DNA from 2 places in the Rhizobium sp. 768_B6_N1_8 genome. Region 2 is predicted to be linked to the other one. Evidence: riboswitches for the same ligand, from Rfam matches in the RefSeq annotation. Region 2 holds a riboswitch; the other holds the start of a gene.
The links. Region 2 has a riboswitch for S-adenosylmethionine ahead of metA (homoserine O-acetyltransferase MetA). Riboswitches for the same ligand answer to the same signal wherever they lie in the genome.

Region 1: another riboswitch for S-adenosylmethionine. It lies ahead of AB8B33_RS00805 (O-succinylhomoserine sulfhydrylase); the one in region 2 lies ahead of metA (homoserine O-acetyltransferase MetA).

Annotation. Positions count from the first base shown of each region.
Region 1 covers NZ_JBPWPV010000001.1:158,599-173,863, forward strand. Annotated here, with positions in the region: gene AB8B33_RS00775 (pyrroline-5-carboxylate reductase) at 1-197, opposite strand, end outside; gene AB8B33_RS00780 (GcrA family cell cycle regulator) at 502-1,032, opposite strand; gene AB8B33_RS00785 (aspartate aminotransferase family protein) at 1,457-2,656, shown strand; gene argF (ornithine carbamoyltransferase) at 2,702-3,619, shown strand; gene AB8B33_RS00795 (Hsp33 family molecular chaperone) at 3,711-4,703, shown strand; gene apaG (Co2+/Mg2+ efflux protein ApaG) at 4,727-5,119, opposite strand; gene AB8B33_RS00805 (O-succinylhomoserine sulfhydrylase) at 5,308-6,492, opposite strand; SAM riboswitch at 6,539-6,617, opposite strand; gene AB8B33_RS00810 (2'-deoxycytidine 5'-triphosphate deaminase) at 6,691-7,785, shown strand; tRNA gene AB8B33_RS00815 (tRNA-Gly) at 7,846-7,919, shown strand; gene AB8B33_RS00820 (hypothetical protein) at 7,930-8,211, opposite strand; gene AB8B33_RS00825 (VOC family protein) at 8,571-8,954, shown strand; gene AB8B33_RS00830 (methyl-accepting chemotaxis protein) at 9,016-11,013, opposite strand; gene AB8B33_RS00835 (transporter substrate-binding domain-containing protein) at 11,465-12,340, shown strand; gene AB8B33_RS00840 (tellurite resistance TerB family protein) at 12,455-12,868, opposite strand; gene AB8B33_RS00845 (thermonuclease family protein) at 12,917-13,693, opposite strand; gene AB8B33_RS00850 (S24 family peptidase) at 13,704-14,372, opposite strand; gene AB8B33_RS00855 (response regulator transcription factor) at 14,489-15,136, opposite strand; gene AB8B33_RS00860 (hypothetical protein) at 15,227-15,265, opposite strand, start outside.
Region 2 covers NZ_JBPWPV010000001.1:4,258,435-4,273,699, reverse strand. Annotated here, with positions in the region: gene AB8B33_RS21740 (CarD family transcriptional regulator) at 1-213, shown strand, start outside; gene AB8B33_RS21735 (RNA polymerase factor sigma-32) at 594-1,457, shown strand; gene AB8B33_RS21730 (M48 family metalloprotease) at 1,511-3,055, opposite strand; gene AB8B33_RS21725 (MDR family MFS transporter) at 3,438-4,982, opposite strand; gene AB8B33_RS21720 (MarR family winged helix-turn-helix transcriptional regulator) at 5,100-5,624, shown strand; gene AB8B33_RS21715 (OmpW/AlkL family protein) at 5,717-6,391, shown strand; gene AB8B33_RS21710 (thiamine diphosphokinase) at 6,517-7,167, shown strand; gene AB8B33_RS21705 (ABC-F family ATP-binding cassette domain-containing protein) at 7,171-8,991, shown strand; gene AB8B33_RS21700 (VOC family protein) at 9,096-9,494, shown strand; gene AB8B33_RS21695 (DUF5666 domain-containing protein) at 9,656-10,285, shown strand; gene AB8B33_RS21690 (ABC transporter ATP-binding protein/permease) at 10,341-12,182, opposite strand; SAM riboswitch at 12,330-12,407, shown strand; gene metA (homoserine O-acetyltransferase MetA) at 12,455-13,378, shown strand; gene AB8B33_RS21680 (aldose epimerase family protein) at 13,519-14,541, shown strand; gene AB8B33_RS21675 (GntR family transcriptional regulator) at 14,658-15,265, shown strand, end outside.

The sequences.
Region 1 (15,265 bases), 4.1 Mb from region 2:
AGAACATCCTGGTTCCCCAAAGCGATCGACACATTCCGGTTTGCCGCCGCAAGGCGGGCGGCGACGCTTGCGCTGCGCGGTGACAGCACGATCGGTGTGTCGCGAAACGCTGTCTTGCCCAATCCGGTGACGACGGCCTCGGTAATCGTGCCCGTCCCGACGAACCCCATTGTCATCCGCTTTGGATCGATCTCCATTGGCACCCCTGACCGACTGTTTGCGCCGTGCTACTCCACGAGAATACCGCATCTGCATCAGAAAATCGCGTTACAGCGCCATGACCACCGTTCCATGCCAGCCTGGGGCTGAAACACATCGGTGGTGTTGGCCACGTAACTTCGCATTGTCAGGCATGGTGAACGACCGGCAGAGATCGGCCTCCGGCAGATAGTCGTGGTCAGGAGCGGTTTTCCAGTCCTCCTGTGCCGGCTAAAAAAATCACCCCTCCGCGCATAGGCGAGGAGGGGTGATGGTACGTTGCGTCTGTTGGAAGATCGCGGGTCAGGCGACCCGGACAGCCTTGCGGCGTTCGCTGACCGGCTGGTAGGCGAGGCGCTGGTGATAGTTGCAATAGGGCGAGGAATCCGGGGAGTCGCAGCCGCAGAAGTAGAAGTCGTCCTTCAGCGGATCGCCGACCGGCCACTTGCAGGTGCGCTCCGTCAGTTCCGTCAGGCCAAGGCGGCGTGAAATCGGCACGACCACATTCTTGGCCGGCACGTATTCCATTTCCTCGACCGTTTCGATCTCGATCTCTTCCTTCAGCATCGTTGCGCCCTGCTGGCGGGTAACGGTGCGGGTGGTGATGCGAGACGCATAGTTCGGGGCGCGCGGAGCCGACGTATTGCGCTTCGTTGCGCGCGCAGCGGTTGCCGTGCCGCCGGCCTTGGCGCGGCCGGGAAGACTGAGCCGGTGAACCTTGCCGATAACAGCGTTTCTACTCACTCCGCCAAGCTGCGCAGCGATCTGGCTGGCGCTCAGCCCCTCTGACCAAAGCTTCTTGAGCTTCTCGACACGCTCGTCTGTCCAGTTCATTGCCCTGTCTCCACCTTTCGCGTTGGTGATGGCAGAATCCCTCACCGTTGCCTCGGAAGTCTCCGAAGCAAGAAACGCCTGATCAATTTTGGTGACTAGTTCCGCCGCATGCAGTCTAGTAATTGAACTTTAACCTAGTGTGAGCCTGACTCTGTGACAAGAGTCGCGTGAATCCGATGAATCCGAATTCGGGGTTTTCCCCAACTTGCTTCCCCGGAGAGTCATTTCTGCAACATTAGCTGTTGATAGACCTGCAAGTCTGATTTGAGGCTTGACGCATGTGCTAAATCCTCAGTTTTGTTGACATTGCAGTGCGAAAAGTAAATAGTGCTTCCTGCCGCCGCAAGGCGGCATTTTTGATTTTTCGGGCCTGGTTTTCTTAGCCGGAGTCCGTTGCCTTAGAGCCTGACCAGGAGATTGCGCCATGGCTGAAGCCTCGCCGCTTTATGATACCTATTCTCGTGCCCCGCTGCGGTTCGAGCGAGGCGAGGGCGTGTGGCTGATCACCGAAACGGGCGAGCGATATCTGGATTTCGGCGCGGGCGTTGCCGTTACCTCCGTGGGGCATGGCAATCCGCACGTTGTGGCCGCTCTCAAGGATCAGGCCGACAAGGTCTGGCATCTCTCCAATATTTATGAAGTGCCGGGGCAGGAGAAGCTCGCCAAGCGTCTGACGGATGCCACTTTCGCCGACAAGGTGTTCTTCACCAATTCAGGCGCCGAGGCTCTCGAATGCGCCATCAAGACTGCGCGCCGCTATCAGTTCTCCAAGGGGCATCCGGAGCGCTTCCACATCATCACCTTCGATGGCGCCTTCCACGGCCGTACGCTGGCGACCATCGCCGCCGGCGGCCAGGAGAAATATCTCGAAGGTTTCGGCCCGAAGACCCCTGGTTTCGATCAGGTGCCCTTTGGCGATGTCGAGGCTGTCCGTGCCGCTATTACCGACAAGACCGCCGGCATCCTCATCGAGCCGGTGCAGGGCGAGGGCGGTGTCCGCCCAGCAACGTCCGAATTCATGAAAGCGCTCCGCCAGCTCTGCGATGAGCATGGCCTGCTGCTGATCCTCGACGAGGTGCAGACCGGCGTCGGCCGTACCGGCAAGCTCTTCGCTCATGAATGGTCGGGTATAACGCCCGACATCATGGCGGTTGCCAAGGGCATCGGCGGCGGCTTTCCGCTCGGCGCCTGCCTTGCGACGGCAGAGGCCGCTTCCGGCATGAAGGCGGGCACGCATGGTTCCACCTATGGCGGCAACCCGCTGGCCATGGCTGTCGGTAACGCGGTGCTCGATGTCATCCTGGCCGAGGGCTTCCTGCAGCATGTGCGTGATGTCACTCTCGTCTTCCGCCAGGGCCTTGCATCGCTCAAGGATCGCTATCCCGACGTGATCGAAGATATCAGGGGCGAAGGGCTGTTGCTCGGCGTCAAGGCTGCCATTCCCTCGGCAGAGCTGCTGAAGGAAATCCGCGCAGCCCATCTTCTGGCGATCCCGGCAGGCGATAATGTCATCCGCCTGCTGCCGCCGCTGGTCGTAACCGCCGAGGAGGCGCGCGAGGGTCTTTCCCGTCTCGAACGCGCTGCCGAAAACATCCGTGCCGCCAAGGTCAAGAAGACCGCTTGATAGGACAATGCCCCGCCCGCTGGCGGGCGTAGCAGGTAACGAACAATGGCTTCCCCCAAACACTTCCTCGATCTTTCCGCCGTCACCGGATCCGACCTCAGAACCATCATGGACGATGCCAAGCTGCGAAAGCAGGCTTTTAAGGCCGGCACGGCCGACAAGCCGCTCGCCGGCAAGATGCTCGCCATGATCTTCGAGAAGCCGTCCACGCGAACCCGCGTCTCCTTCGATGTCGGCATGCGCCAGCTCGGCGGCGAGACCTTGTTCTTGTCGGGCACTGAAATGCAGCTCGGCCGCGCCGAAACGATCGGCGACACCGCCAAGGTTCTGTCGCGCTATGTCGACGCGATCATGATCCGCACGACCGACCACAACCGTATGCTGGAGCTCGCTGAGCATGCGACCGTGCCGGTCATCAATGCGCTGACGGATGATACCCATCCCTGCCAGATCATGGCTGATATCATGACCTTCGAAGAGCATCGCGGCCCGATCAAGGGCAAGACGATCGCCTGGACGGGTGACGGCAACAACGTGCTGCATTCGCTGGTGGAAGGAGCTGCCCGTTTCGGCTACCGCATGAACATGGCAGTACCCCTTGGTTCCGAGCCGAAGGATCACTATCTGAACTGGGCCCGCAATGAGGGCGCCGAAATCATGCTTTACCATGATGCTGACCGTGCGGTCGCCGGCGTCGATTGCGTGGTGACCGATACCTGGGTCTCCATGAATCAGGAACATCGGGCTCGCGGTCACAATGTCTTCCAGCCTTATCAGGTCAACGCGCATTTGATGGCGCAGGCCGGCAAAGACGCATTGTTCATGCACTGCCTCCCCGCTCACCGCGGTGAGGAGGTGACGGACGAAGTGATCGATGGCCCGCAATCCGTGGTCTTCGATGAAGCGGAAAACCGTCTTCATGCGCAGAAGTCGATTCTTGCTTGGTGCCTGGGCGCGATCTGAACCATAATCGGATGTCGCGAGTTCCAAACTCGCGGCTGCGCAAGCAGCCGGTGCGCTGGCCGGCTGCTCTGACAAAACAGGAGTGAAAGCCATGGCAGAAGCTGCCGCCGCCCTCGGCGAGTTCGATTTCGCCGGCGATGATCATGTCGTCCCCTTCCAGGTGGAAGGGCTGGATGTGCGCGGTCGCGCCGTCCAGCTCGGCCCAATGCTGGATTCAATCCTCGAACGCCATCATTATCCCACGCCCGTCGCCCGCCTTCTGGCGGAGGTGGTGGTGCTCACGGTGCTGCTCGGCACCTCGCTGAAGTTCGAGGGCAAATTCACTGTCCAGACCAAGAGCGACGGTCCCGTCGATCTCTTGGTTGCCGATTTCTCCACGCCGGAAAATGTCCGGGCCTACGCCCGCTTCGATCAGGCCTTGCTCGATAAGGCGATCGCTGCAGGCGAGACGGAGCCGGAACAGCTTCTCGGCAAGGGCGTGCTCGCCTTCACCATTGATCAGGGCAAGTTCAGCCAGCCCTATCAGGGCATCGTGGCACTTGACGGTACCTCGCTGGAAGACATTGCAGGTGTCTATTTCCGCCAGTCGGAGCAGATCCCGACGCGCGTGCGCCTTGCCGCAGCCGAGCTCTTCGACCGCGACGAGAACGGTAAGCCGCGTCACCGCTGGCGGGCAGGGGGCCTCGTCGCCCAATTCCTGCCGGAAGCGCCGGAGCGTATGCGCCGGCCCGATCTTCACGGCGGTGATGGCGACACGGCTGCGCGCGCCCATGTTGAGGATGATGCCTGGACGGAAGCCCGCTCGCTCGTTGAAACCGTGGATGCCGATGAACTGACCGATCCGCTTGTTGGCACCGAACGCCTGCTCTTTCGCCTCTTTCACGAACGCGGCGTGCGCGTCTACGATCCGCGCGCCGTCTTCGATCGTTGCAGCTGTTCACGGGAAAAGATCGGCGGCGTGCTGAAGGGCTTCAGCGCCGAGGAAATCGAGGCGAGCCAGGAAAATGGCGAGATCTCGGTCACCTGCGAATTCTGCTCCACGACCTACCGCTTCCCGGTGCAGGAAGTTGCGGCGGCGGAGTGAGTGCGCGGAGAATGGGGCAGGCTCTAGTTCAATACCCTGAGCAGGCCGGGTGAATCCAAAGAGAAGGCGGGGATGTCGACATCGAACGTCTCGCCTTCGTCCGTCTCCATCTGGTAGTGGCCGAACATCAGGCCGGACGGCGTATCCAGCGGGCAGCCCGACGAATATTCATAGGTGTCACCTGGCTGCAGCCGCGGCTGCTCGCCGACGACGCCGGGGCCGCTGACCTCGTCGATCTGCCCGTTCTGGTCGGTAATGTTCCAGTAGCGGTTGACGAGACGTACGGCGATGCCGGAATTGTTGCTGATGACCACACGGTAACCCCAGACATAGCGATCGTCATCCGGATCGGATTGCTCCTCCAGATAAAACGGCTCGACAACGACTTCGATATCTCGTGTGAGGGCGCGATACATGCCTTACACCTTAGTCAGGATATGTTACCCGTATCTTATAAGAGGCCTCTGCCGTCAAGAAACGGTACAGTGATCGCGGCCTCACCACCCCCGGTTGGACCGCCTTTCGTTCATTAAGCCTAACTCTCAGTGTTAATTTCAAGGCAATGCGACGGCCGCAGCGTCTGCCGACGGCCGTGCCTTGATGGTCAGGCCGAAACCTTCGCCAGAGCGCGGGCGAAATCTTCTATCAGATCGTCCGTATCCTCGATGCCGGCCGACAGGCGCACCGTGCCCGGCGAGATGCCGAGTTCGGCGCGAGCTTCGTCCGTCAGGTTCTTGTGCGTGGTCGTGGCCGGATGCGTGATCAGGCTCTTGGAGTCGCCGAGATTGTTGGAAATCTTGACGATCTCAAGCGCGTTCTGCAGCGCGAAGGCAGCTTCCTTGCCACCTTTGAGCTCGAAGCAGACGAGCGTCGACCCACCGGACATCTGCTTGGCGATGATATCGGCCTGCGGATGGTCTTTGCGGCCGGGATAGATGACCTTGGCGACCTTGCCCTGATCGGCCAGGAAATCGGCGATCTTCGCCGCATTCTGGGTCTGCTGCTTGACGCGCAGCGGCAGCGTCTCGATGCCCTTCAGAAGCGTCCAGGCATTGAAGGGTGACATGGCCGGGCCCGTATGGCGGAAGTAGTCGTGCAGGTTCTCATCGATCCATTCCTTGTCGGAGAGAACCACACCGCCGAGGCAGCGGCCCTGGCCGTCGATGTGCTTGGTCGCGGAATAAACAACGATATGAGCGCCAAGCTCCAGCGGCTTCTGGAAGAGGGGCGTCGCAAAGACGTTGTCGACGACGACCTTTGCGCCGATCTGGTTGGCGAGCTTGGCGACACCGGCGATGTCAATCACTTCCAGCGTCGGGTTGGTCGGGCTTTCCAGGAAGAATACCTTGGTCTTCGGGGTAACAGCCTTTTCCCAGTTTCCGAGGTCGCGACCGTCGATCAGCGTGCAGTCGATGCCGTATTTCGGCGCCAGCGTCTCGACGACCCAGCGGCAGGAGCCGAAGAGGGCACGGGCGGCAACGATATGATCGCCGGCCTTCAGCTGGCAGAGAATGGCGGCGGTGACTGCAGCCATGCCGGAAGCGGTGGCGCGGGCGTCTTCGGCGCCTTCCAGCATGCACATGCGCTTTTCGAACATGTCATTGGTGGGGCTGCCGTAGCGCGCATAGATGAAACCTTCGGTCTCGCCCTTGAAGCGCGCTTCCGCCGCTTCCGACGTATCGTAGACGAAACCCTGCGTGAGATAGATTGCCTCGGATGTCTCGCCATATTGCGAGCGGAGCGTTCCGCCGTGGACGAGTTGGGTTGCCGGGCGCCAGGTCTTGCTCATGCCATCACCACTTTCAAACAACAAAAAAACCGGCCGCAAATGCAGACCGGTTTTCAACCCGGTCTTTTTAGCCACTTATTTAACGTGGCTGCAAGCCGACCGGCCAAATCACCACGGGATAAATTTGCAATACTGCCGTTCTAAGCTTGCGTCAATTCCCCGACTTTGGTTTTGTCGGCTGCAAATTATGGATGGAGCATGATGGCTCGCGAAACTGGAATTTTGGCCGACCGCGCAATTGCCGCGCTGTTTGAGACGGGGCGTCTTCAAAGCGAGCGCGAGCTGGACCGCGACCAGATCCAGCCTGCCAGCCTGGATCTGCGGCTGGGCGCCAAGGCTTTTCGGGTGCGCGCCAGCTTCATGCCCGGCCCATCGCATCTCGTCTCAGACAAGCTCGACCGGCTGAGCCTGCATGTCATTGACCTCAGCGAAGGCGCGGTGCTGGAAACCGGCTGCGTCTACATCGTACCGCTGATGGAGCGCCTCGATCTGCCGGCCGACATGTCGGCCTCGGCCAATCCGAAGAGCTCGACCGGCCGCCTCGATATCTTCACTCGCGTCATCACCGATTACGCGCAGGAATTCGACAAGATCCCGGCCGGCTATTCCGGCCCGCTCTATCTCGAAATCAGCCCGCGCACGTTCCCCATCGTCGTGCGCCGCGGCTCGCGCCTGTCACAGATCCGCTTCCGCGTCGGCCACTCGGTTCTGGGCGAGCCGGAGCTTTTGAAGTTGCACGCAACGGAAACGCTCGTCGCCGCCAAGCAGCCGAACGTATCCGGCGGCGGCATTGCGCTGTCGATCGATCTGACGGGCGACGAGGAAGGCTTGATCGGCTATCGCGGCAAACACCACACGGCCGTCGTCGACGTCGACAAGAAGGCTCAGCACGATATCTACGATTTCTGGGAACCACTCTACAGCCGCGACCGCACCGAGCTGATCCTCGATCCGGATGAGTTCTACATCCTCGTCTCGCGTGAGGCCGTGCACGTTCCGCCGCATTATGCGGCGGAAATGACCCCCTTCGATCCGCTCGTCGGTGAGTTCCGCGTCCACTATGCTGGCTTCTTCGATCCAGGCTTCGGCCATGCGCCGGCCGGCGGGCGCGGCAGCCGCGCGGTGCTGGAAGTGCGCAGCCACGAAGTGCCCTTCATCCTGGAAGACGGCCAGATCGTCGGCCGCCTGATCTACGAGCACATGCAGGAACAGCCGTTGAGCCTCTACGGTTCAGGCCTCGGCTCCAACTATCAGGCCCAGGGCCTCAAACTGTCTAAGCATTTTCGGATTTGATGCCCGATGGCGCCGTCACTTGACAGCGGCGGCTATCTGTTGGAAGTCTCAAGCCATCAGGCGGGTGTAGCTCAATGGTAGAGCAGCAGCTTCCCAAGCTGAATACGAGGGTTCGATTCCCTTCACCCGCTCCAGCTATTCCTCTCAATCTCTTCCGAAAATGTTGATCGGCCGGTACTGGCGGTGAGCGATCGCCAACGTGCGGTCTGGGCGGATGATATAGGTCTCCTCGACCTGCCGGCCGTACTGGTCGATGAAATTGTGCGGGAAGGTCGAGCCGATCGGCGACTTTGTCAGTTTGGTGCGCGGCTGGCCGTTGTAGGTGATGCTGCCGGGAATAGGCTCGATGCCGGGACCGGTATATTCGACAGTCGTGCAGCCAGCGAGCGCCAGCGCGCCGATCAGGCCAAGTGCGATCAGTTTCATATTGGAAGCCTTTCTTTCCGCAGCACGGTGCTATTGTACCGCAAATCGCCGAAAGCTCACGATACAAACGGTGCGCGCGTCTTCAACCCTTCGAGAAGTGCCCGGGTAAAGGTTGTGATCGTTCGCGCCAACCGTCCGATTGATCTGATTGCCGCTCGTGGCGCTATCTGGTAGAGCGATGCTGTCGAAAAAGGCAGGATCGGATGAGGTAAGCCCGGTCCCTTCCATCATCGGAAGCTCTGCTCCGTGTTTCACACGAGAACCCGCGACGTGGCCCGCATGCGAATGCGGGTTCCCGGCGGCATGCGGAGCGTTAAAAGACGCACTCCTCCGGGATTTTATTCTCAAAGGAGACATTCATGCGTTTGAACCATCTTGATTTCTACGTGCCCGATATTGCCGCTACGGCGGATTTCTTCCTGCGTTATTTCAGTCTGGAATTGCGGGAGATGAACGAACGGATCGGCCGGGCGATCCTTCATGACGACCAGGGAACGGAGATCGTCTTGAGCCGCCCGCTGCCGAAATTCGGCGGTGCCGATCAGGTGGAGCTGCAGCGGCAGACCTATCATATCGGCTTCATCCTCACCGAAAGATTGGATGTCGATCGGCTTCATGGCCGTCTGGTGACAGATGATGCCGCTGTCTCAGGACCACCGGCCGCCATTCGCGGCGGCTGGCTCTTCTATTGCACCGCGCCCGGCAACCTTCTTGTCGAAGTCGGCTGGCGTCCACCAGCCTGAAGGACCTGAAACGAAAATGGGCGGCCGAAGCCGCCCATTTTCATTCAATCATGTCATCAGCTCAGAACTCCGTCCAGTCAGCTTCCTGGCTGCTGGCGGGGGCAGCGTTGTTCACGCCGAAAGCGCTGGCTATCTTCTGGCCGAGGGCGCGGGCGGGCGAAGCCTTCGGGCGTGCGGTGCTTTCGGCAACGCGGACCGGAGCTCTGGCAGCCGGCCGTGCGCCAGCGCGCGGCGCGGCCGGTGCGGTCGAGATCGGCGCGCTTGCAACGAAGCCGCCGGTGCCTGTCAGGCGGAACTGGCCGAGCAGGTTGTTGAGCGCCGTCGCTTCCGTGGCAAGGCTATGGCTTGCCGCGGTGGATTCCTCGACCATGGCGGCATTCTGTTGGGTGCCCTGATCCATGGTGTTGACGGCTGTATTGATCTCCTGCAGGCCGGTCGACTGCTCGCGGGCGGCTTCGGCGATCGCATGGACGTGCTGGTTGATCTCCTGCACCTCGTGGACGATCGCATCGAGCGCCTTGCCGGTTTCGCCGACCAGCGAGACGCCGGTCTGCACATGCGTGCCGGATGTGTTGATCAGCGCCTTGATTTCCTTGGCGGCGTTTGCAGAGCGCTGGGCGAGTTCACGCACTTCCTGTGCGACGACCGCAAAACCCTTGCCGGCTTCGCCGGCACGCGCTGCCTCGACACCGGCGTTCAGCGCCAGCAGGTTCGTCTGGAAGGCGATATCGTCGATGACGCCGATGATATTGCCGATCTCGACGGAGGACTGCTCGATCTGATGCATGGCAGCGACCGCCTTGCGGACGACGTCGCCGGATTTCTCGGCGCCAAGGCGGGTGCGGGCGACGAGTTGGCTTGCCTCTTCGGCACGCTTTGCCGCGTCCTTCACCGTTATGGTGATCTCTTCGAGGGCTGCTGCCGTTTCTTCGACGGAAGCGGCCTGCTGTTCGGTGCGCTTCGAAAGCTCGTCGGCAGACGACCGGATCTCGTTGGCGCCGGCGCTGATGGCACGGGCGTTGGAGCCGACTGCGTGCAGGGTCTCGTTGAGCTTCTCGACCGAATTGTTGAAATCCTGGCGCAGCGCGTCGAGATGCGCGACGAAAGGCGTTTCGATATGTGAGAGGAGGTCGCCCGCCGAGAGCCGGCGCAGGCCGTCTCCGAGCGCATTGACCGCACGCTCGAGATCGGCGGCTTCCGCGGCCTTCTGCGCTTCGCGTTCACGGCGCTCGTTGTCGCTGAGGCTGCGGTCGGCTTCCGCGCGCGCCTCGATCTGGGCACGCTCGATCGCGTTGTCGCGGAAGATCGAGACGGCCTTTGCCATCTGGCCGACCTCGTCGCCGCGGTCGAGACCGCTGATCTCGCTCGCGGTATCGCCTTCGGCAAGCCGCGTCATGCGCAGGCGCAGCTGCATCATGGGGCCGGCGATGCCGATCTGCGCCACGGCCACGCTGATGCCGACAGCGGCGAGAACCGCAATGCCGATCAGGATGAAACAGAAGACGATCCGCTGGTTAACGGCAGCCGAAAGAGCGTCGCCGCCGTCGTTGAGCATCGCCATCATCGCATCATTGTTGGCGATCATCTTCGGCGTCAGTGCGTTGAGCTTGGCATTGATCAGGGCGACATTCGCCAGGGCGCCGGCGCTGTCCTTGGCCTTGCTCTGCTCGATGATCTTGTTCGCCAGCGTTTCGATTTCATCGATACCGGCCTGGATTTCATCGATCGCCGCCTTGCGGCTGGGCACAAGTGTCAGCGCCTGCTTCATGCGGTCGCGTGCCTGCGGCAGCTTGCTCGGTGTGGCGAGCGCTGTTTGGAATGCCGGCGTATCGGGCTTCATATCGGCAAGCAGACTCACTTGCAGCACCGAGGCGACGATCGATGCGCTGGCGCGCGCACTCTGCATGGAGGCCAGCGCCTCATGATCGATGAAGGCGCTGTAAGTCGCGTCCGCTTGGCGGAACTCGGACATGACATAGACCAATCCGGCCATGGTGATCAGCCCCAGGAGCGCCACGACCGATATGACTTTTGTGCGGATTTTCAGATGTTTCAGCATGGAAATGTCACCCGATTGGCCGGGTGTGTTGCGGACCCGGTGCTTTTGAAATCATTTGTTGCAGAACAATTCTTCGGTATTGCGGTGTGGGAGATACCTTGGGAGGTTCGACATGCGCATCATGCGGTCGGCCGGTGAGGTCGGTGTCGTCGCAACAAATAAGATCGGATATTGCTTAATTCCGCGCTAACGGGCTCGCAGGATTGCCCGTAAATTTTTGGGGCATAGTTGTCATTTGTGCTTGGGTGTTCGAAAAATGCAATTTATGCGGAATTTTTTTGCGACTGGCGCGGGGCCGAGTCTTCCGAAAGGCTTGCTTTGAAGGCCTGCGCGTATCGCAATTCTGTCCGATCGCAGTCTGTCGCCCGCCAGGCTATATTCCCCGTTGGGCGTGATTCTGTTACATCTCGGCCTGTGGCAAGCGCCGCTCTTACTCCCGAGGCAGGTTATCATGGTGCAATCTAGACCGGCGTTTCTGGCCCTCAGAGGGATTTTCGTCCTTTGCCTATTTTCGGTTGCACTGTTTTCGGCTTTTTCCGCTTTTGCGCAGCAATCGGGCCTGTCCGTGCCGCTGCTTTTCGATTCCCGCGAGCGTCTGGCGAAGCCGGATCTGTCCTCGCTCGTGCGCCTGCGTTTCCTGACCTCGGTGGACTTCCCGCCCTTCAATTTCACCGACCAGAACGGCAAGCTCTCCGGCTTCAACGTCGATCTGGCTCGCGAGATCTGCACCGAGCTCGAGATCGCTGATAAGTGCCAGATCCAGGCGCTGCCCTTTGCCGACCTGCAGAAGGCGCTTGCCGGCTTACAGGGTGACGCCGTCATTGCCGGCCTTGCCGTCACGCCCGAGCTGCGCCGCGAGTTCCTCTTCTCCCGCCCTTATCTGATGCTGCCGGCCCGCTTCGTCCGCAACATGGGCGCCTCCGTGACCGGAACGACGGCTGCCGGCCTCGCTGGCCATTCCGTCGGCGTCGTCAAGGGCACCGTGCATGAGGCGATGCTTGCTGCCTTCTTCCCTACCATCAAGGCTCAGCCCTTCGACAATAAGGAAGCGCTGCTGACGGCCTTGAAGGAACGCAAGATCGATGCTGCCTTTGCCGATGCGCTGCAACTTTCCTTCTGGGTCGCTTCGTCAGCTTCAGACAAATGCTGCGCCCTGTTCGACGGTCCCTATATGTCCGAGCATTTCCTGGGCGAGGGAATGACGATCATGCTGCGCCAGAATGACAGCGTGCTGACGGCAGCAATCGACCATGCGCTGGCAACGCTCTCGCGCAATGGCCGCCTGCAGGAAATCTATCTGCGTTATTTCCCTTACGGGCTGTACTAGAGCAATTCCAGCAAAAGTGTGCAGCGGTCTTGCGTCCGGAATTGCGTGAAGAGAAGCAATCCCGCAAAAGTGTGCAGTGGTTTGCGTCCGGAATTGCGTGAAGAAAAGCAGAAATCAGCCCTTGCGGAAGCGGGCGATCGCGCTGCGCTCGATGGCGGCGCAGGTCAGCTTGTCGAGGCCGAGACGGTCGCGCAGCAGGCTGAGCAGCCGCAGTTCTTCGGCCTTGACGGAAAGGTCGGCCGAGGCGACTTCGACCGCCAGTGCATAGGCCGTGTCATAGAGACGGGCAGGCAGCGTATCGCGAACGGTCTCCAGCACGACGTCAAGCCCTTCGGGCCCTGCCAGCAGCGAGGCGCAGTCGCGGGCGATGGAAATCAGATTGTCGTCGTCGAAATCGCGGAAAACCGGTAGGAAGCCGATGAGCTGACCGATCCTCTCCATTTCCCGGTCGTTCATGGTGCTGTCGACGGCGGATGCCATCACCATCACATAGATCAGCGCGTCATGGGCGGAAAGCGGCTTGTTCATGTCTGATTCCCTCTTCGATGAGCGGAGATTAGGAATTGGCGGTCTTTATTACAAGGGAGCGGCCGTTTCGGGCCGGGGCGTAGCCGCCGGCCTGCGGCGCGGATCCTCACCATGAATGCCTTGCTTTGCCTGCTTTGCTTTTTCGCCGGCAGCGGCAAGCGGTGAGCCCGGCTGCGCCTCCGTCCAGCCGTTTTCAACCAGCCATGTGCCGATATCCTGCTGCCCCAGCCGGCAGGCCGCACTCGCCATGTCCTCCCACGCATCGGAAGGCAGGTCGCAATCGATCGTGCGGTTGCGCAGGTAAAGCCGCAGAGCCGTCTTCGCCATCATGCCGCACGGCCACTGCTTGCCATCCGAGCCGCAGCTCTTGTCGGCGGGCGTCTCGATGATATTGGCAATCTGCAGCCTGCGTTTGCCGAAGGAGAGAATGCCGGCGCTCTCCACCGTCGGCCGCAGCAGTTCCACGCTGTCCTTTCCAGCAGGCGCAGTTGATAGCGTCTCAGTCGGCGCAAGAGCGCTTTGCGCCGTTGCATCCGCTGGCGCATTTTCGGAAGAGGCCTCTGCTGTGTTTCCGGATGGAGCCGCCGCCGGCTCGGTTGGCGCAGGCTCCGTTGCCCGAGCGATCAATTCAGCATCTTCGTCTGTGATAGATACAAGCGGTTTTGCCGCATCGGCGGTCGCATCAGGCAGCGCCGCGGCTACGCTTCCGGCTTCGGCGTTGGATGACAGGCCCTCGCCGCCATTGAGCCGCGCTTGCCCGGCCAAGAGCAGGCCAACCACAGTCGCTATCCCCGCGATACCTGTGATGAAGGCGGCAGGGCGCATGATTATTTTCCTATTGGCTGGCCCAGATGATGCGGGCAATCCATTCGACGTCGGAAAGCTCGATCGTCCGGTTAGGATGTTCGGGATTAAGCGACAAAAGTTCGATGGAGCGCGGGCTCTGGCGTAGAAGCACCTTGGCCATGACCTCGCCCTCGCGTGTCTTGACGACGACACGGTCGTTGCGGCGCACCTGCGCACCGGGCTCCACGATCAGCACATCGCCGTCGCGATAGAGCGGCATCATGCTTTCGCCCTGTACCTCGAGCGCATAGACGCCAGCCTTCTGCGAGGGGCCAGCCGGAAATTCCACCACATCCCAGCCTTGGCCCGCAGGAAAACCGCCATCGTCGAAAAAGCCGCCAGCGCCCGCCTGTGCAAAGCCGAGCAGGGGAATGGAGCTTCCCTGTGAGGCAAAAATACTGTCCGGCAGGCTGGCGGCGGCGGCACCCGCCGGCCGCATGAAGCCAAGGAACTGCTCCATGCTCGCTCCCGTCGCCTCCAGCACCTTGGCGATGGATTCCGTCGAAGGCCAGCGCAGGCGCCCGTCTGCCGAGAGCCGCTTGGATTTGTTGAAGGAGGTCGGATCGAGCCCCGCCCGCCGCGCAAGACCGGACGGCGTCAGGTCATGCCCTTCGGCAAGCCTGTCGATCGCTCCCCAGATCTGGTCATGTGACAGCATATGCGTCCGGTTCCGCGGTCCATCCGGCCGCTTTCTATCGCCGGCAGATTAACCGAGGCACTTCCCCGAGTAAAGTGAAAATGAGGAATAAAATCCTGTCTCGCGGATACGCAAGCTCAGGCGACCATGGCCATATTGATCTTGCCGAGCTGGATGACTGCCTGCGTGCGGCTGTCGACGTTGAGCTTCAAGAGGATTGCCGAGACATGCGCCTTGATCGTCGCTTCGGAAACGCCGAGCTCGTAGGCGATCTGCTTGTTTAGGAGTCCTTCGCCGAGCATGGTCAGCACTCGGCTCTGCTGCGGTGTCAGCGTGTGCAGGCGATGGATGAGGTCGGCGACATCGGGGTCCTGTTCCTGTCCATCGCGATAGCTCTCCGGTGTGGCAATGTCGCCCGCGAGCACTGTCAGGATGCCGCGGCGGATATCCTCGATGCCTGAGGATTTCGAAATGAAACCGGAAGCGCCGAGCTCCAGCGCCCGGCGGATCGTCGTGGTGTCATCGGTTGCCGAGATGATGACGATCGGCAGGCTGACGAATTCGGAGCGCAGCGCCATCAGGCCGGAAAAGCCGCTGACTCCAGGCATGGCAAGATCGAGCAGCATCAGGTCCGCATCCGGGTGCTCGCCCGCAGCCGTTCTCGCCGCGGAGAAATCTCCGGCTTCGACGATCGCCTGCCGTCCTTCCATACCGGTCACCGCCTGCCGCAGCGCGTCGCGGAAAAGCGGGTGGTCGTCAGCGATGATGATGGTCTGTTCCTGCATCGAAAACTCCCTCCCAAGAGCTCGATCCCGTCAGTCCTGTCCGGCTCCCCCGCACGAACATGACTCTCCACTTATATGAATATAACCAGATCAACTCCGCTGCGGAAGGGGATTGGCCTTGTCTTCCGC
Region 2 (15,265 bases):
CGCGATCTTTATCGTGCCGAGAACCAGCCGGAACAGTCCTATTCCGAGCGTCAGCTCTATGAGGCTGCTCTTGACCGCATGGCTCGCGAAATCGCTGCCGTCAACAAAATGTCTGAAACCGAAGCAGTTCGCCTCGTCGAGACCAATCTCAACAAGGGTCCGAAGCGTGGCAAGGTAATCGAAGAAGACGACTCGCAGGACGAAGCCGCTTAATAGCGCATTGTTTTTGCTGATGAAAAAACCCGGCCTTGGTGCCGGGTTTTTTATTGGAACTTTTTCGCCGCTACGACGTTCATACACAGTAGTGCGGACATGACCGGAGCCTATAAAGCTCGGTTTGACTTCCGCCGAAGCTGTCAACGTTCGATGAGGAGAGGATCATGATTTCCAGAATTTGCCTTTCCGGTAATCTCAAGAAACAGATCCAATCCTGCCGTCTTGGCGGCACATGACGAGAGATAGGGCCTCCTCCTGAAAAGTCCAGGAGGAGGCCTTTATGCATTCAAGACCCTAGTTTGCTCCGGCGCAGCGATGTTCCGGAAACGGTGTTTGCTTGTTCATTTTTAGGCACGTGGCCCATTTAGGAGAGCGATATGAAGAACATGTCTGCAGATCGGCGCATGATCAAAATAGCAATGGCGGCTCCCTATCTTGCCCGTGAAGAAGAGCATAACCTGGCCATTCGTTGGAAAGATCATGAAGACCGCGGCGCCCGCAACCAGATCGCCATGGCGCATATGCGCCTCGTCATTTCCATGGCAGGCAAGTTCCGCAATTTCGGCCTGCCGATGAGCGATCTCGTACAGGAAGGTTATGTCGGGCTTCTGGAGGCCGCGGCCCGGTTCGAACCGGCGCGCGATGTGCGCTTTTCCACGTATGCAAGCTGGTGGATCCGCGCCTCGATCCAGGACTATATCCTGCGCAATTGGTCGATCGTGCGCGGCGGTACGAGTTCGGCGCAGAAGGCACTTTTCTTCAATCTGCGGCGCCTGCGCGCCAAGCTGGCCAAGGGCGATACGCAGCTGACACTGCAATCCATTCATCAGGAAATCGCGGCTGCCCTCGGTGTCAGCCTTGCTGACGTGCAGACCATGGATGCGCGCCTTTCCGGCAACGATGCCTCGTTGCAGGCGCCTTCCGTTTCGGGTGATGCCGACAGTGCAGAAAAGATGGATTTCCTCGTCAGCGACGAACCTCTGCCGGATGAGCAGGTCTCAAACATGATCGACGGCGAACGCCGTCGTGTCTGGCTTGCCTCTGCCCTCAAGCATCTCAACGAGCGTGAAATGAAGATCATCAGCGCGCGCCGGCTTGCCGAAGACGGGGCGACACTCGAAGAGCTCGGCGCTGACCTCGGCATTTCCAAAGAGCGCGTGCGCCAGATCGAAAGCCGGGCGATGGAAAAGCTTCGTACGGCGCTCGTCAGCGCCGATCCGCACATGGCAGCCTATGCCTGACAGGAATTACTCCCCAGCAGCACAGACTGGCCCGGCACAAGCCGGGCCTTCTTTTATTCGGAGATAATCTTCACGCGGTCGCCGGGAGAAACGGCAGCGCCCGTCGGCAGGGCGTTGATCAGTTTGAAGAGATCGAGCTTGCGATCGGTACCCATCATGCGGGAAGCGAGCGTGGTGATGTTCTCGCCAGGGCGGACTGTGACCACCCGCACGCGTAGCGGCTTCAGCGAAGCGGCTTCGTCCGGCGTCATACGGCGGAAGCTTGCGCGCAGAACGTCTGCCGTCGGCTCCAGCGACGGGCTGCCTTTCGGCACCGCCGTCAGAAAGCGGAAGATCTGATTGTTGTTTCTGATGACCGTGACATCGAAGTCCCAACGGTCGGCAGTGGCGCGCGCGGTCGCAGCCTCCATGCCATTGACGTTGATCGGCTGGATGGTCGACGGATCGAGGCCGGTAACCCAGCCGCTGGAAATGTAATTCGTCAGGCTCTGGTTCTGGTTGTCGGCCACGCCGTCAAAGCGGATGGCGATATCGTTCGGGCCGGTTGCCATGACGGCCTCGACCTTGTTGTCGATGCTGAAGTCAGGCGGCACGTCGAAGCGGATGCCGAGGCCGCCGTGCAGGAAGGTCTGGCCGCGCACATAGCCCTCTTCCGGACTGTCGCCGTAGAGAAGGCCGTCGATGCCATCGAGATAGTAGTCACGGCCTTTATCGCCGACGGAGCCTTCCTGGCCAAAGGCGCGAGCGTGGGTGCGGGCAAGCTCGATGCGCTGGGCGGAATTCGGATGGCTCGACAGGAAGTCCAGGCTCTGGTCTGCCTCGGGATCGACCGACATGAAGCGGCTGTAAGCGGCCATGGAGTCGAGGAAACGGGCTGCGGCATAAGGATCATAGCCGGCTTCACCGAGCATGCGTACGCCGATGACGTCGGCCTGCAGTTCCTGCTGACGAGAGAAGGCGGCAAGACGCAGCTTGCCGCGGGCAAGCGCCTGTTTGCCGGCTATATCGCTCGACAGCACTTCGGCGACGACACGGCTGGCAATGACTTCCGCCTCTTCACGCTTCTGCCGCTCGATGCCATGGTTTGCGGTGACGTGGCCCATCTCGTGTGACAGCACGGCCGCGACTTCCGAGGCATCGTTGGCGAGCGCCAACAGGCCGCGGGTGACATAGAGATAACCGCCCGGCAGCGCGAAGGCGTTGATAGCGGGCGAGTTCAGGATGGTGATGCGGTAGGACTGGCTCGGATTCTCCGAGACGGCCGTCAGTGCGCCGGCGATACGCGCGACGAGGCGCTCGGTCCTGGCGTCCTTATACTCGCCGCCATAACTCGCAACGATGCGCGGATGCTCGCGGGCGCCCATGGCGGCGCGAGGGTCGTTCTTCTGCACTTCGTCGACGATTTGCGGATTAGACGAAGGGCCGACGGTCGGCTGATAGGATTGTTGGATCAACGACTCGCAGCCGTTCAGCGCGACGGCGCAGGCCAACAGCAGCAGGAAACGGCGCGCCCAACGGCGCGGCGCAAAAAAGGCATCACTGGAAAGCGCGGGCGATTTCCACGTCGTCATACTGTCCAGTCTGTCTCTCCGCACCATTTTAAGTCGCCGGTCTGCCGCATCTTCGGGCCGGCCGTTGCCAGGAAAATTCAATAGGCTTCCGCCTCGGTTCTCGCGCTGTACAATCGGCCGATCCAAGTCTTTGCTGTAGCCGATTTCCGCGTGGGTTGCATAGCGAGACTCTATCTAAATGTGGCGCCGTTGCATTTCGGCAATGCCCCGCCTGTCGAGGCACTTCTCGCTCCGATGAAATTATGGCGAAAGTTCCATCGCGAGTGCAGATTCCGGCTGCACTGCGGAAAAAATCGGTCAGTACGGCGACCGATGCGGGCACGCGTAACATTCGCGCGAATAATACAATTAATAGTGGTGTTTTCGAGCCGACTAAATTGAAGAGGCGCGGAGGCCGCGCGCTCTGTGCTTACTCCGCGGCTTCGGCGGCGGCGGCGGTGGTCTGGCTGGTCTTCTGTTCGCCGGCGCGGGGGAGCTGCACCGGCTTCAGCATGATGGCGGCGATCAGACCGATCAAAGCGATGCCGCAGGAGGTCATGAACAGCGGCGAGAAGGCGGAGGCGTAAGCATTAGCCACCGCCTGACGGCTGGCCTCGGGAAGTGCTGCCATCATTTTCGGCGTCAGCTCCTCGATATTGGCCACCCCTGGGATGGAGGAGCCGAGCCTGCCGAGCTGCGATGCAATGATTGCACCGTAGATGGAGATGGCAATCGAGGCGCCGCCCATACGCGACAGCGTGACCGAGCCGGTTGCAGCACCCACATCGCGGGCCGGTGCGGCATTCTGAACGCCGATGACCGGAACCTGCTGGGCAAGGCCGATACCGACGCCGTGCAGCAGCATGATCGCGCCGATGAAGGCAATCGGTGTGCCGGCGTGAACCTGTGAGATCAGTGCAAAAGCGATGGCGCTGCAGGTGAGGCTGGCAATTGCGAAGGGCTTGTAGCGGCCTGTCTTCGAAATGATGCGGCCGGCATTCAGGGAGCCGCAGACGAGACCGCCTGTCAGCAGAATGAAGAGCAGACCGGCGCCCGACGGCGAAAGGCCTGTCGTCGTCTGAAGGAACAGCGCGAGGTAGTTGACCATGCCGATGGCGATTGCGCCGCCCATGATGGAGATCACCAGCAGCAGGCTGAACGTGGAATTGCGGAACAGCGGCAGCGGCACGATCGGTTCCGGCGCGCGACGTTCGACGAAAACCCAGGTGATGGCGCAAACCACGCCGAAGGCGATTATGCCGATGCTCTGCGGCGAGATCAGCGCACCGAAAAGCTCGCTGCTGTCGGTCGCAAGCACGATGCTGGTTGTTGTCAGCGCCAGCAGGAGTGCGCCGGCATAATCGATCTTCGGCCGGCGATGCGGCTTGCGGTAGGGCAGCATGAAGGCGAGGCCGGTAAGCACGATGAAGCCGATCGGCACGTTGACGAGGAAGATCGAGCGCCAGCCGAAGAGATCGCTCATCGTGCCGCCAAGGACCGGGCCGATGGCGCCGGAGGCCATCAGTACGAGGCTGGAATAGCTCTGGTAGCGGGCGCGTTCGCGCGGCTCGAAGAGGTCGGCATTGACGGCGAAAATCGAAACCATGATGCCGCCGCCGCCGAAGCCCTGCAGCACGCGGGCGGCAATCAGCGTGTTCATCGAGACGGCGAGACCGCAGACGGCGGAGCCCACCGTGAAGATCGCGATTGCCGTCATCATCACATATTTGCGTCCGAAGAGATCGCCGAGCTTGCCATAGAGCGGCATCACGGCGCTGAGCGCCAGCAGATAGGCCGAACCGATCCAGCCGAAGCGGTCCAGATGACCGAACTCGCCGACGATGGTCGGCAGTGCCGTGGAGACGATCTGGTTATCCAACGTCGCCATGAACATAGCGGTCATCAGGAAGAAGAAGAGGATGAGCCGCCGACGGGGATCCGTTACGAGCGGGGCGGGGGCAAGTTGCATATCCATGGGATGGGCCATTCTCGTTATATAGATATGTTATGTGCTAATGTCATATATTTGTCAACGGCACATTGTTGATATTGGCATATTTTATTTTCAACTCCGGTCTGTTATGATTCCGTCATGAACGAGACCTTGACCAAGACAAGAACGACCGAGCTTGATGATCCTTTGGACAGCGTGCCGCGCATCGGCCGCACCATGACGCGCATGCGAATGATGACGGGACGCCGGCTGATCGGCCGCCTGGCGATCCAGAGCGTGGCGCCGGATCTGGAGCTGTCTCATCTCGACGTACTCGATGCCGTGCGTCGCGCACAGGAAAATGGCGAGGTGACGGTCGGCGCCATTGCCGAGATGCTACGCATCGACCCGTCGAGGGCAAGCCGCGTCGTGTCCGATATGGTGGGCCGCAACGTCCTGCGCCGTGAGGCTTCGCAGGCGGATGCGCGACGTATCGTCGTCGTCATGACTCCGCTCGGGAAGGATCTGCTGGCGGAAATCCGGGCCCAGAAGCTCGCCTTCGTTTCCGAGGTTGTGCGGGACTGGCCACAGGAGGAGATCGACACTTTCTCGCTGCTGTTCGAGAAATTCATCGGCGGCTACGAGGCGATCTTCCTTTCGCGCGACAAGGATACGCCGGGCTAAGAAAATAGTCCGAGCGTTTGATCTCGCTCAAGCCGACCCATCCAAGGCAAGCCTAAGTCTCTCCTCGTTCGACGACATCAGGAGAGATTCACATGAAACATCATCCGCTTCGGCTGAGGGGTATTTTTGCCGCTATCGTTTTCGCATCCTTCGGGCATGCGGCGCTTTCGGCCGATCTGGCGCCTTCGGCGGGCTCGCCAATGGCCACGCAAAGCCCATGGCAGGTACGTCTTCGTGCGCTTGGCGTGATCACGCGCGACAACGGCTCAGTCGATGGCATCCCCGGATCCGATCTGTCCTATTCGGACACGGTGATTCCGGAAGTGGATATCTCCTATTTCTTCACCGACAATATTTCCGCGGAGCTCATTCTCGGCACGACCTATGCCAATGTGCATGGCGAAGGCTCGATTGCCGGCCTCGGGGAAATCGGCAAGACGTGGCTGCTGCCGCCGACGCTGACGCTGCAGTATCATTTCACCGATTTCGGTGCCTTCCAGCCCTATCTCGGTGCCGGTGTGAACTACACTGTCTTCTACAACCAGTCCGGCAAGAGTGCCGACAGCCTCGATGTGAAGAACACATTCGGCGTCGCGCTGCAGGCCGGTTTCGACTACATGTTCGATGAGCATTGGGGTGCGAACCTGGATGTGAAGAAAATCTTCCTGCGTCCGGATTTCGATGCGACCGTCGGCGGTGCCGATGTCAGCGGCAAGGCGAAACTGGATCCCTGGCTGATCGGTGCCGGTGTCACCTATCGCTTCTAGAGCATTTGATTACGCAATTCCCGCAAAACGGCTGCACGCTTTTGCGGGAATTGCTTTGAGGGAAAGGCACCGGATCTGCGGCGCCTCTTCCCCTTCACCCCCCGTTTGCGCTATGGGCAATGCCCATGAGCCAATCCACCTTCACCATCCTGCTCGGCGGGGCACTCAGCCTGACGGATCGTCTGCGCGACGCCGTGCGGGAAAGCCGGTTCATCGCGGCCGACGGCGGCATGCGGCATGCGGCGGCGCTGGGCGTGGTGCCGGAACTGTGGGTTGGCGATTTCGATTCGACACCGCCCGATCTCGACCGCGCTTTTCCTGACGTACCGCGCCAGCCCTATCCAGTCGCAAAGGCTGCGACGGATGGTGAAATTGCCGTTAGCGAGGCGATCGAGCGTGGTGCCAAACGCCTGATCCTTGCGGGTGCGCTGGGCGGTGAACGGTCCGACCACGCCCTGCAGCATCTGCTCTACGCCGTGGAGTTGGCGGAAGAAGGCTTCGATATGCTGCTGACCTCGGGCAGTGAGGAGGCCGTGCCTTTGCTTCCCGGCTCGCTGGAGATCGATCTTCCGCCGGGCAGTCTGTTTTCCGTGCCAGGCTTCAGCGAGCTGCGTGGCCTGTTCATCGAAAATGCCCGCTATCCGCTCGCCGACTTCCATTTGCCCTTCGGCTCGTCGCGCACCATTTCCAATGTGGCGGAGGGGCCTGTGCGCTTCACGCTTGCCAGCGGCAGGGCCATCGTGCTCGCGCGGCCCTATGATCTTTCCGGAGTCTGATACTTGGCGCCTCCCATTCTGAAACTCGACGATATCTTCCTGAGCTTCGGCGGTGCACCGCTTCTGGCGGGCGCTGCCCTGCAGGTGGAGTCCGGCGACAAGATCTGTCTCGTGGGCCGCAACGGCTCGGGCAAATCGACGCTTCTGAAGATCGCCGCCGGCCTGGTCGACGCGCAGTCAGGTGACGTCTTCCGCCATCCAGCGTCAACGGTGCGCTATCTGGAGCAGGCGCCGGATTTTGCCGACTTCCAGACCGTGCAGGCCTATGCCGAAGCCGGTCTCGGGCCGGGCGACGATCCCTATCGTGTCAGCTACCTGCTCTCGCATCTCGGGCTGACCGGCGAGGAAAATCCTAAGAACCTTTCTGGCGGCGAAGCGCGTCGCGCAGCACTTGCGCGCGTACTGGCGCCGGAGCCCGACATCCTGCTGCTCGACGAGCCAACCAACCATCTCGACCTGCCGACCATCGAGTGGCTGGAAGGCGAATTGCAGAAGACGCGCAGTGCGCTGGTGCTGATCTCGCACGACCGCCGCTTCCTCGAAAAGGTCTCGACGGCCACCGTCTGGCTTGACCGCGGCACGTCTCGACGGCTCGACAAGGGCTTTGCGTTTTTCGAGGCGTGGCGGGACCAGGTGCTGGAGGCAGAGGAGCTGGAGCAGCACAAGCTCGGCAAGGCGATCGAGCGGGAAGAACACTGGCTGCGCTATGGCGTGACGGCACGACGCAAGCGCAACATGCGCCGGCTTGGCGAGCTGCAGACGATGCGTTCGCAGTATCGTGGCCACAAAGGGCCGCAGGGAACGGTACAGGCAAGCGCTTCCGATGCGCAGGAATCCGGCAAGCTGGTGATCGAGGCCGACAAGATCACCAAAAGCTATGACGACCGGCCGATCGTCGCGCCGTTCTCGATCCGCGTGCATCGTGGCGATTGCATCGGTCTCGTCGGCCCGAACGGCGCCGGCAAGACGACGCTTTTGAAGATGCTGACCGGCCAGCTTGCGCCCGACAGCGGTACGGTGAAGCTCGGCACCAATCTTGATATCGCGACCCTCGACCAGAAGCGTGAGGATCTGAACCTCGACGATACGCTTGCCAACTACCTGACGGATGGGCGTGGCGAGAACCTGCTGGTCAATGGCGAGCAGCGGCATGTGACCGGCTACATGAAGGAATTCCTGTTCCAGCCGGAGCAGGCGCGCACGCCGATCAAGAACCTCTCCGGCGGCGAACGCGCCCGGCTGATGCTGGCGCGCATCCTGTCGCGGCCGACGAACCTGCTCATCCTCGACGAGCCGACTAACGATCTCGACATCGAGACGCTGGACCTCTTGCAGGAGATCGTCACGGGTTTTGCCGGCACCGTCATCCTCGTCAGCCACGATCGCGACTTCCTCGACCGGACGGTGACCTCGACAATTGCGCCGGCCAATCCGGAAGCGCCGGACGGGCGCTGGATCGAATATGCCGGCGGCTATTCCGACATGCTGGCGCAGCGCAAGGGTGCAGCCGAGGAGCGCCGCAGGGCCGAGAAGGCGGCGGAAAAGCCTAAGGCGCAGGAGACGGCTGCCGCACCTTCTGCCTCGAAGGTCAAGCTCTCCTACAAGCAGAAATTCGCACTCGAAAACCTGCCGAAAGAAATGGCCAAGGCAGAGGCGGAGATCGGCAAGCGTGAGGAGAAGATGGCCGATCCGAACCTCTTCACCAAGGACCCGGCAACCTTCAACCGGCTGGCATCCGAGATGGAGAAACTGCGCGAAAGCCTGACCAAGATGGAAGAGGAATGGCTGGAACTCGAAATGCTGCGCGAGGAGCTGGAAGGCTGATCCGATAAAAATTTCCTGAAATGTCGGATCGGGTGGTTTTCTCCGTCCTTGGGCCGAACGTGATCAACGGCATGGTGCCGCCACGTCATTAGGGAGATTTTTTCATGCGCACGATTTTCGTGAACCTGCCGGTCAAGGACCTCGTCAAGTCGAAGGAATTCTTCTCGGCGCTCGGCTTTTCCTACAATCCGAATTTTACCACCGACGATGCTGCCTGCATGATTGTCGAGGAAAACATCTATGTGATGCTGCTGACCCACGGTCATTTCCAGCAGTTCATCGAGGGCGATATCGCCGATACGACGAAGGGCAAGGAAGTGCTGACCTGCCTTTCGGCCGGTAGCCGCGACGAGGTGGATGATTACCTCAAGAAGGCGCTGGCAGTGGGCGGCAAGCCCTGGAAGCCGATCCTCGATATGGGGCCGATGTATGGATGCAGCTTCCAGGACCTCGACGGCCATGTCTGGGAAATCATGTACATGGACATGTCTGCTGCCGGTTGAGCCGGTCTTTTCAAAGGTCTTTCGCGGACTCCGGCGTCTGGAACCGGATTGTCGGGGTCCGCTTTCCTCACTTTTCCTTGATTCGCCCGCGCCGCGTCATGCGGCATAGAGTGCCGCTCAGCTGGGGATCGTGCCGATCAATGGCGACAAGGAAGAGTTACATGTCTTGCAAATCCTATACCAGAATATTGACGGCGCTTGCCGCCAGCGGCTTCGTCGTGCTTAGCCTTTCGCAGGCGGCGATTGCTCAGGAAAACCAGCGCGTGCGCGTTCGTGGCACGATCGAGAGTCTCAACGGCGACACGCTAACCGTCAAGACCCGCGAGGGCAGCGATGCGACGGTGGCGCTCAAGTCCGGCTGGAAGGTCTCGGGTATCAGGAATGCTTCTGTCGATGATATCAAGGTCGGCGATTTCGTTGGTGTCGCCTCCTTGCCGAAGGGCACAGGTCCCGATGGCGCGATCGAGGTGCTGATCTTCCCGGCCGCGATGAAGGGCACCGGCGAAGGCAGCCGTCCGTGGGACGTGCAGCCGAACAGTTCGATGACGAATGCGACCGTCAGCAATGCGGTCAAGGCTGTCGACGGCCACACGATCACGCTCACCTATCAGGGCAAGGAAAAGACCATCTCGATTGCCGAGGGCACGCCGATCGTTACCTTTGCGCCGGCAACGAAAGATGATCTGAAGCCGGGCGCCGGCGTTATCGTCATGGCGGAAAGGGCAGCCGACGGCAGTATCTCGGCCGCTCAGGTCGCCGTCGGCATCAACGGCGTGATGCCGCCGATGTAAGCTCTCCTGGAGCAATTTCAGCCAAACCGCCGCACACTTCTTCTACTGGAATTGATCAGAGCGCCGGGGCACGAGCTGTCGCGGCGCTTGATCCTGCGACGGATGCTACCGGTTCTTCATCGGATTTCGAAGGCAGCGCCAGCAGATGCAGTATGCGCGGATGCAGCGCTTCCAGATAGGTCTCCGAGCGGCCGATATAGATCATGCCGGTGTCCGGCATCGTGGTAAGCAGCTTCGTCATAGTGCGCTGCCATTCCGGCTCCATGCCTTCGAGCACTTCGTCGAAGACGGCCCAGCGCGGCTTGACGAGGAGCAGGCGGGCAAAGCCGATAGCCTTCTGTTCATCGGCATCGAGAAGCTTGTCCCAGCGCGCGCGGCTATCGAGGCGGGCGACCAGGGAATGCAAGCCGGCAGCCTCAAGTGCGGCTTCGATGGCCGCGGTGTCATAGGCTTCGGGTTTTTGGGGGAATGCGATCGCCTCGCGCAGCGTTCCACCCGGCACATAGGCAACCTGGGGGATGAACAGGATGTCGTCAATCGGCGGCAGGCCTATTGTGCCTTTGCCGCAGGGCCAGAGGCCGGCCATGGCCTGGAAGAGCAGGCGGCGGTTCACGCTGTGATCGCCGTTGATCATGACCTTTTCGCCGGCCCTGATCGTCACATCCGTTTCGCGCATCTGGAAGCCGCCGCAATCGTCGATATCCTCGCCAAGCTTGGCAACGATGACGATATCCTTCAGCGTCAGCCTGTCGGGCGCGGTTTCCTCGTAGACGATTGCGTCCTTCAAATCGAAGTCATCATCCATCTCCTGAAGCGCCTGGCGGAAATCGGTGACGCGCATCAGCGTGGCGCGCCATTCGGCAATCGGGCCGAAGTTGGCGACATACCAGCGCAGCGCCGTATTGACCTGGTTGAAGGCGCCGACCGACATCATCAGCTGGCCGAATGTGAGGCCGCCGGAGAAATAGGCGGGGGCTGCAACAATGATCGGGATAACGATAACCAGCCAGCCATAACCCGCCGAGACCCAGGTCAGGTTGGTATTGGCCATGGCGAGCCGCTTGATGACGGTAAGGACGTTGCTGATATCGCCGTTGATGCGTTTGCGCTCGTTCTCTTCGCCACGCGCCACTGTTATCGCCGGCATATTCTCGTTGGCATGCATTAGCGCAAAGCGCAGTTCGGCTTCCTTCGAGAATCGGTCGGCATTGAGCTTGACGAGCTTGCGGCCAACGACCTGGCTCAATAGCGAGGCCGATGCGGCGTAGAAGATCGCCGCCCAGACCATGTAGCCGGGGATGGTGAAGCTGTGGCCGCTGATATGGAAGATGAAACCGCTCGAAAGCTCCCACAAGACGCCGATGAAGCTGACGAGCAGAATGGTCGATTGCAGGAGGCCGAGAGCGAGGTTGGTGGTGCTTTCGGCAAGATTGCGGGAATCTTCGTGAAGACGCTGGTCCGGGTTAACGCCGAGGATGCCGATGGTGGAGAGCTTGAGGGCGCGCTTGCGCTCCAGCCACTGATCGACGAGATCGCGTGAGAGGCCTTCGCGCATGTAGAGGGCGGTCATCTGGTTCAGCCATGCCTGCAACACGTTGAGCAGCAACAGCGCACCGGCGATCATCGCGAAGACTTCGAGCTGGCGGAAGAACTCGCCGAGATCACGACGCTCGAGGGAATCGTAGAAAGGGGCGTTCCATTCGTTGAGGATCACCTGTCCATAGGCGGTCATCAGGATGATGACGACAAGCAGGATCGCAAGTCCCACGACCTTGCCGCGAACCTGCGAATTCCAGAATGCGGAGAACATCACTCCAAGCCGATATGTCAGGCTGAGATCATACCCCACCCGGTCCTGACTCTGGATGCCCTTCCCCCCTTTGACGTCATTTTTCATTATTTTTTCCAAAATCGCCCATCACACCATTAATAACATGGGGGCGTTACTGGTCCATCAACAGATTCCACCACCCATAAAGAAAGCGTGATGGCTTGTGCAGCTGTCTCTATTGACAGTTGATTCGCAGCGCGACTGGCGCTAATTAGGATGCCTCGTGGTGATTTGGCCGGCCGGCTTGCAGCCACGTTAAATAAATCGCTAAAGGGCCGCGTGCGGACCGGTAGCGATTCTTTCGCCGCCGGTTTTTTATTTTGATCGAGTTGACCGCAATGCCCATCAAGATCCCCGATACGCTGCCTGCCTTCGAAACCCTCGTGAACGAGGGCGTGCGGGTGATGACCGAAACGGTGGCGATCCGCCAGGATATCCGCCCCTTGCACATCGGGCTGCTCAACCTCATGCCGAACAAGATCAAGACAGAAGTGCAGATGGCGCGCCTGGTGGGCGCTTCGCCGCTGCAGGTGGAATTCTCGCTGATCCGTGTCGGCAACCACAAAGCTAAGAACACGTCTGAAGAACATCTGCTCGCCTTCTACCAGACCTGGGAGGAAGTGAAGCACCGCAAGTTCGACGGCTTCATCATCACGGGCGCGCCGATCGAGACGCTGCCTTACGAGGACGTTACCTATTGGAAGGAAATGCAGCAGATTTTCGACTGGACGCAGACAAACGTCCATTCGACCATGAATGTCTGCTGGGGTGCGATGGCGGGGATTTATCATTTCCACGGCGTGCCGAAGTATGAACTGAAGGAAAAGGCCTTCGGCGTTTACCGCCACCGTAATCTCAAACCCTCTTCCGTTTATCTCAACGGTTTCTCTGATAATTTCGAGGTTCCGGTGTCGCGCTGGACCGAGGTGCGCCGGGCCGACATCGAGAAGGTCGACGGCCTCGAGATCCTAATGGAATCGAGTGAGATGGGCGTCTGTCTCGTCCACGAGCCGAAGGGTCGGCGGCTTTATATCTTCAACCATGTCGAATATGATTCCACATCTCTTTCGGACGAATATTTCCGCGACGTGAATGCTGGCGTGCCGATCAAGATGCCGCACAACTACTTCCCGCATAACGATCCGGCGCTTGCGCCGCAGAACCGCTGGCGCAGCCATGCGCATCTGCTTTTCGGCAACTGGATCAATGAGATCTACCAGACGACGCCCTACGATATCGAAGAGATCGGCTCGGACATCTGAGCGCCACCGGTCCAGTTTAGAAATGATCCGGTCGCATTTCTGCGACGGCATTTTGTTTTCCGGCCCTGCCCGGTTGCGGTTTGCGGCGAATGGGGGCAGGTTCCGGTTCCTGAATTCTAGGGATGGAGTAAGCGTCGATCATGACGGACAAGTTGGAACGGGAAGTTTTCGGACAGACGAAGGACGGGGAGACCGTCCATCGCGTCGTCATCCGCGGCGGCGGACTGACGGTCAAGGTATTGAGCTGGGGCGCAGTAATCCAGGATATCAGCCTCGAGGGCCATAATGCCCCGCTGGTGCTCGGCTTCGAGGATTTAGGCAGCTACCTCGCGCATTCGCCTTTCTTCGGCGCGACACCGGGACGCTGTGCCAACCGCATCGGCGACGGCAAGTTCACGCTCGACGGCAAGGACTACCAGCTCGAACTGAACGAGAAGGGTGTCACGCATCTTCATGGCGGCAGTAACAATATCGGTACACTCGTTTGGACGATCGTCGAGCACGAGACCGACCGTGTCGTGCTGAAGATCGTCGATCCCGATGGCCGCGCCGGTTATCCCGGCAACTGCACGATCCAGGCGACCTATCGCGTGCATGGCAATGGCGAGCTTTCCGTCAACTACGAGACGACGACGGACCAGCCGACGATCGCCAATGTCTGCCAGCACTCCTATTTCAATCTCGATGGCCGGGAGGATGCGCTGGCGCACGACATCATGATCGCTGCCGACCACTATCTGCCGACCAATGAGAAGCAGATACCGACCGGCGAGATCCGCTCTATCGAAGGCACCGCGTTCGATTTCCGCGCGATGGCGCCGATGAAGCGTTTCGCCGGTCAGGAGCAGGCGCTCTACGATCATAATTTTTGCTTCTCGAGCGAGCGCACGGCCAAGCGCTCCGTCGTACTTGCCCGCAGCCTGCATTCCGGCGTCTCGCTGGAAGTGCGCACGACCGAGCCTGGCGTACAGTTCTATGCCGGCTTCAAGCTCGGCGTGCCGGTGCCGGGTCTCGGTGGCCGCAAGTATGCGCCATTCGCAGGCTTCTGCCTGGAAACGCAGATCTGGCCCGACGCCATCAATCATGCAGGCTTTCCGAACGCGGTTCTGCGTCCAGGGGAGGTGCTGCGGCAGGAAACGGATTACATCTTCACGAAGAACTGAGATCACCCATCCGTCAGGATCAATGAAAACCCTCGCGGTGTCCCGCGAGGGTTTTTCTTTTTGGTGAAGCGAATCCGACTTGCCGATTGGTTCTAAATAGGTTCTATTATGCGTCCATGGATAGAACCAGTCTGATAGCGGAACTGAATGGTCGTGGGCTGCGCGATGAGGCGGCAACGGGGCCGCTTTACAAGCGGCTGGCGCAGGCGCTCACGGGCCTCATTCAGGAAGGTCTGCTGAAGCCCGGAACAACGCTGCCCGGCGAACGCGATCTGGCGGAAGCCCTGAAGCTTGGTCGCGTGACGGTTCGGACAGCCTATCGCGATCTCATGACATCGGGTGCGCTGGAATCGCGCCACGGCAGCGGCACCTTCGTTTCAAGCAAGGTGGAGCGCATGGAGCAGTCGCTATGGCGGCTTTCCTCCTTCTCGGCGGACATGCGCTCGCGCGGACGCTCGCCGGCGGCGAAGATCCTGTCGCGTACCATCAACAATCCGTCTCCCGAAGAATCCTTCCTGCTCGGCCTCGGTGTCGATGAGCCCGTGCTGCGGCTCGACCGCCTTCGTCTGGCTGACGGGCTGCCCCTCGCCATCGAACGCGCGGTCGTGCCGGTCAAGTTTCTCGGCGAGGATGCCGGCGGTGAAGGCTCGCTCTATGATGCGCTCGCCCAGAGCGGCCACAAGCCGGTGCGCGCCATGCAGCGGCTGACCGCCGTCACGCTCGA